3 regions of the Paraburkholderia sp. BR13444 genome follow, and region 3 is predicted to be linked to each of the others. Evidence: predicted binding sites of a transcription regulator. Region 3 holds the regulator's gene; each other region holds the start of a gene.
The links. Region 3 encodes FNR, which switches genes on or off when oxygen is low (the NO sensors DNR and NnrR bind a similar motif). Its sites were predicted from a motif close to TTGATNNNNATCAA; they were not measured.

Region 1: AB3X95_RS13370 (universal stress protein) is a predicted target of FNR. The motif match lies at 1,818-1,831, and genes of this name have one in related genera.
Region 2: adhP (alcohol dehydrogenase AdhP) is a predicted target of FNR. The motif match lies at 1,829-1,842, and genes of this name have one in related genera.

Annotation. Positions count from the first base shown of each region.
Region 1 covers NZ_JBFPKM010000004.1:171,804-175,080, reverse strand. The annotation lists gene AB3X95_RS13385 (hypothetical protein) at 1-164, opposite strand, end outside; gene AB3X95_RS13380 (acyl-homoserine-lactone synthase) at 319-912, shown strand; gene AB3X95_RS13375 (FadR/GntR family transcriptional regulator) at 970-1,659, opposite strand; gene AB3X95_RS13370 (universal stress protein) at 1,941-2,408, shown strand; gene AB3X95_RS13365 (helix-turn-helix domain-containing protein) at 2,717-3,277, shown strand, end outside.
Region 2 covers NZ_JBFPKM010000006.1:171,015-174,291, reverse strand. The annotation lists gene AB3X95_RS19085 (hypothetical protein) at 264-515, shown strand; partial or broken gene AB3X95_RS19080 (IS30 family transposase) at 680-1,559, opposite strand; gene adhP (alcohol dehydrogenase AdhP) at 1,900-2,925, shown strand.
Region 3 covers NZ_JBFPKM010000022.1:94,300-97,576, reverse strand. The annotation lists gene AB3X95_RS36010 (universal stress protein) at 1-401, opposite strand, end outside; gene AB3X95_RS36005 (response regulator) at 655-1,062, shown strand; gene fnr (fumarate/nitrate reduction transcriptional regulator Fnr) at 1,079-1,861, shown strand; gene AB3X95_RS35995 (PAS domain S-box protein) at 1,984-3,084, shown strand; gene AB3X95_RS35990 (universal stress protein) at 3,118-3,277, opposite strand, start outside.

The sequences.
Region 1 (3,277 bases), on a different contig from region 3:
CCGCGCGACTGCGTGACGCCGAAGCGAGCCCAGAAACGACGCTGGCTCTCTTTTTTCTTCTTCCGGTAGGCAATGATCAGAACACGATCCACTGCCGAAGAGACCTCCGAGGGACGCGCCTGGAGGTGGGTTTGCGGTTGCCAGTGATTGTCGAGGAGTTCCATTTTGGACCCTTGTAGGTTGGGGGCGGATACGTGTGTGAATTTTGCGATACCCGATAAGCATCCACACCTATCCAGGTAGGTAGGTGGCGCAAAGATTCAGAATGCATAAGTTTTCCTGCGTATGTGGCAGCCCCAACACGCACAGGAGAACGTCATGCAAACCACGATCCGTATTGGACTCCGGCAGGAATTCGACAACGAACTGATCAACGAGATGTACCGGCTGCGCGCCCGGGTCTTTCACGGCCGGCTCGGCTGGGAAATACCGACCATCGCGGGAATGGAGATAGACGGCTACGACGCGCTCGGGCCGTATTACATGCTGATTCAGGGCGAAGACGAACGGTTGCGCGGCTGTTGGCGACTGATGCCGACCGAAGGTCCGAACATGCTGAAAGACACTTTCCCGCAACTGCTGCATGGCGCGGCCGCGCCGGTCGGCCGACATATCTGGGAACTGAGCCGCTGGGCGATCGAAACCAACGGGGAGGAACAGTCTTTTGGTTTCACGGATATGACAATTCGCGCAATTCAGGAAGTGATGCGCTTCGCGCAGCGCATGGGCATCACGCATTACGTCACGGTGACTACCACGCCGATCGAGCGCATGCTGCGCCGTGCCGGGCTCGATATCAGCCGGCTCGGGCCGCCGCTGCAGATCGGCGTCGAACGGGCCGTTGCGCTCGACGTCGCGGTAAGCGCGAAAACGCTGACCTCGCTATTCGGGCCGGTCGCCGACGCGGCTTGAGCCGCGCCGGAGCGTGGCCGCACCGAAATCTCGACACCTTCACCCGAGCGCGCGGACTCAGGAGCCGAACATCCGTTCCAGCGCGTTCTCGAGATGCGCGCGCATCGCGGCGCCCGCGGCCGCCGAGTCCTTGCGGCGGATCGCGTCGAGCACCGCCATGTGCTCGGCCTGCACCACCCGCTGCCGCTCCACCGTTTTGACCAGCGACAGATTGCGCGACAGGTTCATGCTGAACAGGATCTGTTCCTCGATGAACGACATCACCGTGATGAAAAACGGATTCTTCGACGCCCGCGCGACCGCCTGGTGGAACAGGAAGTCGTCCTTCGCGCCGATGCCCTGCGCCTCGATGATGCGCTCGAGCTCGTCCCATGCATGCTGGATCGCGGCGATGTCCTGAGCGTCGGCCTTCAGCGCTGCCTGCGCGGCCGCGCCCGCCTCGGTAACGATGCGAAACTCATAGCAGCGGCGGATATCGGACAGCGTTTCGAGCGGCGCGAAGCGGCGCACGTCCGGGTCGGGGCGCCGCGCGACGGTCGTGCCAGAGCCGTGCCGCGTCGAGATGATGCCGTCGGCCCGCAATCGCGCGAGCGCTTCGCGCACGGTCGGCCGGGACGTGGCAAAACGCTCCGCCAGCGCATGCTCGGTCGGCAACCGCTCGCCTTCCTTGTACTCGCCTTCGAGGATGCGGTTGAGAATGTCGCCGTAGATCTGGTCGGGTAAGCCCTTGGTTTTTCGATCGTTCATCAGCGGACTGGCCAGCTTGTCTGAATATGGCCTGATTGTAAGGCCAACATTGTTCCAGCTTCAGCAAACTTATGCGGTTTGTAAGCATGCAAGACCACTCGCGCGCGCTGCCGCGCCCGCCATTTCGTCCGCGCCGGGTCTGAATATTTGGCAAATGTTTGATTTACATCCTGGTCGAGTGCATCTTTTCCGGCAATCATCTAAGCTTCATTGGTATAAAAGATCAATAAACCCTGCCGCCGCTGGCAATGTGGCAGACGCTTTTTTGACGTGGAGCCGATATGTACAAACGCATCCTTGTAGCGGTCGACGGCAGCAATACCTCGCGCCGTGCGTTCGAAGCGGCGCTCGAACTCGCCAAGTCGAATGGCGCTGTGCTGCGGCCGTTTTACGTCGTCGAAAATACGCCGATGTACTTCGAGGCGCCCGGCTACGACCCGTCGATCCTGCGCAACCGGCTGATCGAGGAAGGCCAGGAGCTGCGTGCCGAGTTTTCGAAAGTGATGGCCGAGCAAGGTGTGAAAGGCGACCCGGGGGTTTCCGAGGCTTCGTCGCTCGGCGATGTCGCCGAGATCGTGCTGCACGCCGCCGCCGAATTCAACGCCGACCTGCTCGTGATGGGCACGCACGGGCGGCGTGGCTTCCAGCGGCTGATTCTCGGCAGCGTCGCCGAACGCTGCGTGCGCCAGGCCACGCTGCCGGTTCTGCTGGTACCGTCCGCCGCGGGCGCCGACAAGCAACCCGTCTGACACGGTCATCATGCGCAAGACGGTGAGCCACGACGACACAAGCCGCGGCGGCTCACCTTCCCACCCTCGTCGGGGCAGCATGGTCGCCAGGAAAGCGAAGCAGCGAACGCGTCACTTTGCCACCTGTTGAGGGTCATAACGGGTGGGACAATTTCACCACTACCAATAATCGCGCGCAGAACATGCTGAATCCTACCGCTGTGCCCCGTTCCTCGACCCGCTCCGCCGGCTCTGCCGCGAGCGGCAGCCGCGAGTCCATGGCGGGACGCGCCACCGCACGCACCGCCGCGCGCTGCTCCAGTTGTTCGATGCGTCAGATCTGCATGCCGCAGGGGCTGTCCGCGGAGGAGCTGCCGAAGCTCGAAACGCTGATCTGCTCGGCGCGCTCGGTGCCGCGCGGCGAAGCGCTGTATCGCAGCGGCGACCGGTTCGACAGCATCTACGCGCTGCGTTCCGGCTCGATGAAGACCGTGATGGTCCACCGCGACGGCCGCGAGCAGGTCACCGGCCTGCGTCTTGCGGGCGAGCCGCTCGGGCTCGACGGCATCAGCGCGGACATCCATGCGTGCAGCGCCGTCGCGCTGGAAGACAGCACAGTGTGCATCGTTCCATACAGTGCGCTGAAGCAGCTATGCCGCGAAATCGGTTCGATCCAGGAGCGCATGCACAAGCTGCTGGGTGCGCAGATCGTCAGCGAGGCCGCGCAGATGATGGTGCTCGGCTCTCTGTCCGCCGACGAACGCGTCGCCGCCTTCCTGCTGGACGTGTCGCAGCGCAATGCGCAGCGCGGCTACTCGTGGTCGGAATTCAACCTGCGCATGACGCGCGAGGACATGGGCAGCTACCTCGGCATGACGCTCGAAACGGTC
Region 2 (3,277 bases), on a different contig from region 3:
GGAAGGTGAGATTATCCAGGCATCGAAATCGAACCGCACGTCGATCCGGCGAACGTCGGTGCTTCCACTGCTGATTTCAGTCTCGCTTATGTCGCGGTTTCCACGTTCCAGGCTTCTGAGCGCCGGCAGCTCGCCAACAATCAAAAGAAAAGGGGCCGAGTTCGGTTGACTTTTATCGGTCATCACCGACCAAGTATCCAGGAGTAGGATGTGATCTGTGAGAAACGGCCGTCTAAGGAAATGAAGGGCGCGGAGCTGTCGGAATGAAAAAAATCGCATTTTTATGGACGGTGGTCAGGGACGATTTGCGCGTGCTCTTATATGCGCTGCGGCATCCCGACCGTCCAAGATGGCTGATGCCCGCGACCGCTCTGGTGGCTCTGTACGCGGTCGATCCTTTCAATGTTGCCGTTCCATTCGTCGGGATTGTGGACGACGGTGTGCTAGTTCCGCTGGCATTGCATTTGATGGTCCGTTGTCTGCCACTCCAGTTGCGACGGCTACGCCGCCTATGATGAAACCAACATGATGCAGCGTTCACGTCACGCCGCATGAATCAAGGCGCAGGACCCGAGTTGATTACACAGGACCGCACTGTAAAGGTGAGTGACGGCTATTAGGGAAACTGAGGGTCTCTTGTCGGTCGGGTCCGGCCGACCCCGTCGGGCGGCAGTCGGCGACAGAAGTACACGGCAATGTCGGTGGCAATGGTGAACCGCTTGTGGTTTGCCATCTCTGTTCCCCGGTCCCCAGGTAAGCGATTTATACAGTTCCTGCGGCAGCTTGCCAGCATGTCTGATGAGCGCATTGACCACCGTTTCGCTGTCCTTGCTGGCGATCTTCACCAGCATCACATAGCGCGTTTGACGCTCTACAAGCGTTGCAATCTGGCTACCGCCACTGCCACACAGGAGATCGCCTTCCCAGTGTCCCGGCACCGCGCGGTCCTCCACAGTGGCGGGTCGCTCACTGATTGATACCGCGTCGCGGATCCTGCCGTGGTCGTCCGTTTTCTGCGTGTGATGGCGTGAGCGACGCATGACCCGGGTGCGCCGTAAATGCTCCAGCAGCTCTTTCTTCAGGGCACCGCGTGCCTGAATGAAAAGACTGCGGTAGATGGTCTCGTGCGACACGTGATAGTCCTCGGTGCCCGCCAGGCGCGTTTGAGCCATCCAGTTTGCAGACCTTCGGGCGCAGCGCCCGATCCCATGCAAGCTGGTCGGCATGGCCGGCCCGATAGCCGTGCTCCCCACTGTTGCGCTTGATCTCGCGACAGATCGTGGACAGTGACCGCGACAGTCCTCGGGCGATCGACTGGATCGAATCGCCCGCGACGAGACCTCGCGAAATCTCCTCGCGCTCGGCAAGCGTGAGCGCCAGCCTCGATCGTCGGCGTGGCGCAGGCTGGATTCCTCCAGTTTGCGCCAGAATTCCCTGTACCGACGAAGATTGCGATCAAATAGCTGGGCGATGTGCTGCAACGACTCGCCTGCACGCCAGCGCGCCCACATCAACGCCTTCTGGCTCTCGCTGTAATAGATCCGGGTTCTGTACTTCATCTGCAACACTCCCGCTGCTCGTGCAGCTTCGATTGTGTTGCATCGACCGGTTGAATCCACCGGCCAGCATGAGACGATCGCGGGCGATACTACGACTTACCGCAGGACGGCCTTCCGAACCTCCGCGCGTGGGCGCTAGTCGCTCTTGACGGATGCGATGGAGCACCTGCGGGCACTCAGCAGCCTGTAGTGAGGGTTGCGATGACGGGGTGCCGGCTCATCAGATACGCATCCTTACGGTGCCGGACTTGTGCGCTTCGATGCGCCCATTGATCTACGTCAAGTCGCTTTGCTATATGCCACGGATACTGGCAGCAATCCAACGCCACAGGAGAACCTCATGGCTCAGTCGATGAAGGCGGCCGTCGTGCATGCCTTTGGGGAACCGCTTCATATCGAAGAAGTGCCCGTACCCACGCCAGGGCCTGGACAGATTCTGGTTAGCATCAAGGCGTCCGGCGTGTGTCACACGGACCTGCACGCTGCCGACGGCGACTGGCCCGTCAAGCCGACGCTGCCATTCATCCCCGGCCACGAAGGTGTAGGTTTCGTCGCGGCGGCGGGCAGCGGCGTCACGAACGTCAAGGAAGGCGACCGGGTTGGCGTGCCGTGGCTGTATACCGCGTGCGGTTACTGCGAACATTGCCAGAGCGGCTGGGAAACGCTCTGCCATGACCAACAGAACACCGGCTATTCCGTGAACGGCGCGTACGCCGAATATGTGCTCGCCGATCCCAACTACGTCGGGCACCTGCCGCAGCAGATCGCCTTCGACGAAATCGCGCCGATCCTCTGCGCCGGCGTCACGGTCTACAAAGGTATCCGCGTGACAGATACCCGCCCAGGGCAATGGCTGGCGATCTCAGGCATCGGCGGTCTCGGCCACGTGGCCGTGCAATATGCGATCGCGATGGGACTTCACGTGGTCGCGGTCGACGTGAGCGAGGACAAGCTCGCGCTCGCGCGCGAACTCGGCGCGCATCTCGCGATCGACACATCCAGGACCGATCCCGCCGCCGTCATCCAGAAGGAACTCGGCGGCGTGCACGGCGTGCTCGTCACCGCGGTCTCTCGCAGCGCCTTCGCGCAGGCCCTCGGCATGGTGCGCCGCGGCGGCACGGTTGCGCTTAACGGCCTGCCGCCGGGCGATTTTCCACTGCCTATTTTCTCGACGGTACTGAACGGCATCACTGTGCGCGGCTCGATCGTGGGAACGCGACGCGATCTGCAAGAGTCGCTAGACTTCGCCGCGGAGGGCAAGGTCCGCGCCCATATCCAACGCGAGCGGCTCGACAACATCAACACGGTCTTGACCGACCTGCGGAACGGAAATGTCAGCGGCAGGATGGTATTGACGTTCGATTGACCTGTTAACAGCCCGCTTTCCGATGCCCCGCGATTTCGCGGGGCATCGCATCATTCCTCGCGGTTTTTCTGTCAGCCGGTGAGCTCTGGTCATCGTTGATGAGGCCCACAAGCTGTCGGCGACCTGGTATGGGACGGCAGTCAGCGAGACCCGCCGGTTCGAGCCGGGAAAGCTCTGGGCGAAATCTCGCGGCTCGTCTTGTTGATGATGGCAACACCGCACGACGACAAAGAAGAGGATTTTCAACTGTTCTTGTCGTTTCTTGACTAAGACTGACTTTCGCGACGCCCCCCGATAGTTTTCCCAGGCGGTTTTCCCACCCTGCGGCGTCACGACGCAACCCGCTGAACTC
Region 3 (3,277 bases):
CGCACCAGTGACTCCGCGACGCTGCCGAGCAGAAAGCGCTGCACGCCACGGCGGCCATGCGTGCCCATCACGATCAGATCGGCCTGGATTTCGTCGGCGACGCGCGCGAGCACCGCCGACACGTTTTCGGCGTAAGCGTCGATCACCCGCACGCCGCCCGGCACCTGCGCCTCGCGCAACAGCTCGCGCGGGCCATCGAGCGCGCGGCTGGCGAAATCTTGCGCCGCGCCCGCCGGTTCCGGCTCGAAAGCCACGTCGGCATTGTCCGACCACTTGCCGTGCCCCACCACGCAGCAGGCTTCGAGCGTGGCGCCCGTCAGCTTCGCGAGCTTCAGCGCCTCGGCGAAGGCGCGCTGCGCGCTGGGACTGTCGTCGAGTGCAACCAGAATTCGTGCATACATGTCGGACTCCCTCTGAAAGCGCTGGCATGACCCGAAGTGGTGCCCTCGCGCATTTGCACCGACAGTGTGAAGCGCGCCCCGCCAGTCGGCTTGACGCAGGTCAACGGGCCGCCGCTCGGTGCCGCCGCGCCGCTGCTGGACGACATCGCCAGCAACCCACTAGGAATATTCCTACAACCACCACCTGAACTCCTAGCACCGCTTAAAGCGCTGCCGATATATTTCCAAGATTAGGTCGCCAATACTGGTCGGTATGGACACCGCCCCGTCAGCCACCGTATCGAGAATCTTCCTCGTCGACGATGCGGTCGAGGTCCGGCGCCGGCTTGCTTGCCTGATCGCGCTGATTCCCGGCATCGAAATCGCGGGCGAGTCGGCGGGCGTCGAGCACGCGTTCGACGACATCGTCGCGAGTCGCGCCGATGTCGCGGTGCTGGACCCGTGCTTCTCGGGCAAGACCGACCTCCTGCTGCTCGCTGCGCTAGCGCGGGTGCGGCCGTCCATCGTCAGCATCGTGCTGACCAATCATGACGCGACGGCGTTTCGCCGCGCGTGCGAAGCGGCGGGCGCCGACTTCTTCTTCGACAAGACCTCGGAGTTCGAGCTCGCCTGCCGCGCCATCGAAGCGATTGCCTATGCGCGTCGTGCGCATCGGGTCTGACCGCCAGGAGCCGATCATGCAAGTTGCCGCAGTCCGTGAACCCCGCCACGACGCGCCTCGCACCTCGCACGTGGTACCGATCCACGTCGCGCCCAGCACCGCGGCGGCACGCCACGCCGTCACGCGCTGCTCCACCTGCGCGATGCGCGCGATCTGCATGCCGCCCGAGCTGACACCGGACGAACTGAGCAGGCTCGATGCGTTGATCTGCTCGACGCGCTCGATCAAACGCGGCGACGCGCTGTATCGCGCGGGCGACGAGTTTCAAAGCATCTACGCGATACGCGCCGGCTCATTCAAAACCGTGGTCATGCATCGCGACGGTCGCGAGCACGTGACTGGCTTCCAGATTGCCGGCGACTCGCTTGGCCTCGACGGCATCGGCGAGGCCAAGCAGAACTGCGATGCGATCGCGCTCGAAGATAGCGTCGTATGCATCATTCCGTTCGCGCAGCTCGAGGCGATCTGTCGCGAGATCAAACCGATGCAGCATCACATCTATCAGATGATGAGCGGCGAGATCGTGCGTGAATCGAGCCAGATGATGCTGCTCGGCACGATGACCGCCGAGCAGCGCGTCGCGACGTTCCTGCTGAATCTGTCGAAGCGCTTCAAGGCGCGCGGCTTTTCCGCCGCGGAGTTTCATCTGCGCATGACGCGCGAGGAAATCGGCTGCTTTCTGGGCATGAAGCTCGAAACGGTGAGCCGGATGTTCTCGAAGTTCCAGCGCGAGCACCTCGTCAAGGCGAACGGCAAAACGATCCGCATCGAAGATCCGGAACGACTGTCTCGGGTCTGAGCACCGGCGCGACGCCCGCCCCACGTTCGTTCGCGGGACATGCCGGGTGGAACAGGCGCTCCTGAACTGATATAACTCAGTGCGTTGCGGTACGCGACCTTGCGTGGCCGCCCGGAGGAGCGATGGGTCTATCGAGCGGCGAGTCTTCCTGCTTCACCAGTGCTGCGTCGGGGTCGGACGTGTCCGTCGAGGATCGCTATTTCATGTTGGTCGAGGCGGTGCAGGACTACGCGATCTTCATGCTGGACCCCGCCGGCCGCGTCACCAGCTGGAATCCCGGCGCACAGCGCATCAAGGGCTACACGCCCGAAGAAATCATCGGCCAGCATTTCTCGAAGTTCTATACCCCGGAAGACATCGCGGCCGGCAAGCCCGCGCGCGAACTGGAAACCGCCGCAGCCGTAGGCCGCGCCGAGGACGAAGGATGGCGTGTGCGTCGCGACGGCTCGCGTTTCTGGGCTAATGCGGTCGTTTCCGCCGTGCACGATGCGTCGGGCGCGCTGCTCGGCTTCGCCAAGGTCACGCGCGATCTGACCGAGCGCATGCGTCTTGCGGAACTCGAACGCGCGAGTCAGGTATCCACGCACACGCACATCGCCCGTGAAAACGAGCAGAAACGTATTGCACGCGAACTGCACGACGATCTCGGCCAACGGCTGACGGCGCTAAAAATGAGCGTCGCGCTGCTCGAAGCGAAGCTGAACAAGCAAGCCGACACTGAGCCGCTTGCGGCGCAAACGCGCGAGCTGCAACAGCAGATCGACTGGATGGCCGCTTCGCTGCGGCGCATCGCCGCCGATCTGCGCCCCCCGCTGCTCGACGACCTCGGACTCGCCGCCGCGCTCGACTGGCTGGCCGAAGACTTTACGAAACGCTACAACGTGCGCTCGAGCGTGCATCTCGAACCGGCCGAGCCGGTATGCGGCGAATTCGCGGCGACGGCGCTGTTTCGCATCGTTCAGGAGGCGTTGACGAACGTCGCGCGGCACGCCAAGGCGAGGCGCGTACGCATCGACATGATCTGCGCGGGCCCGATCGTATCGCTCGATATCGACGATGACGGCGTGGGTGTCACGCTGGATCATGCGCAGGGAACACATTCATTCGGGCTGCTTGGCATTCGCGAACGTGTGCGGCAGTTGCGCGGCAACGTATCGTTCATCAGCTCGCCGGGCCATGGTTTCAGGATCTCGATCCAGATACCAGCCGACGCGCTCGTGTAGTGCTCCCACGCGGCCGCGCCCCGCTACCGCGGATTACTTCTCGGGCGCTTCCTCGCTGATCTGCTCGCGCATCAGCAACACCGGACAGGTCGAGAAACGCAGCACCCGCTCCGCCACGCTGCCGATCACGAGGCGCCGCACGCCGCGTCGCCCATGCGTGCCCAGCACGAGCAGATCGGCGTGGACGTCCTCG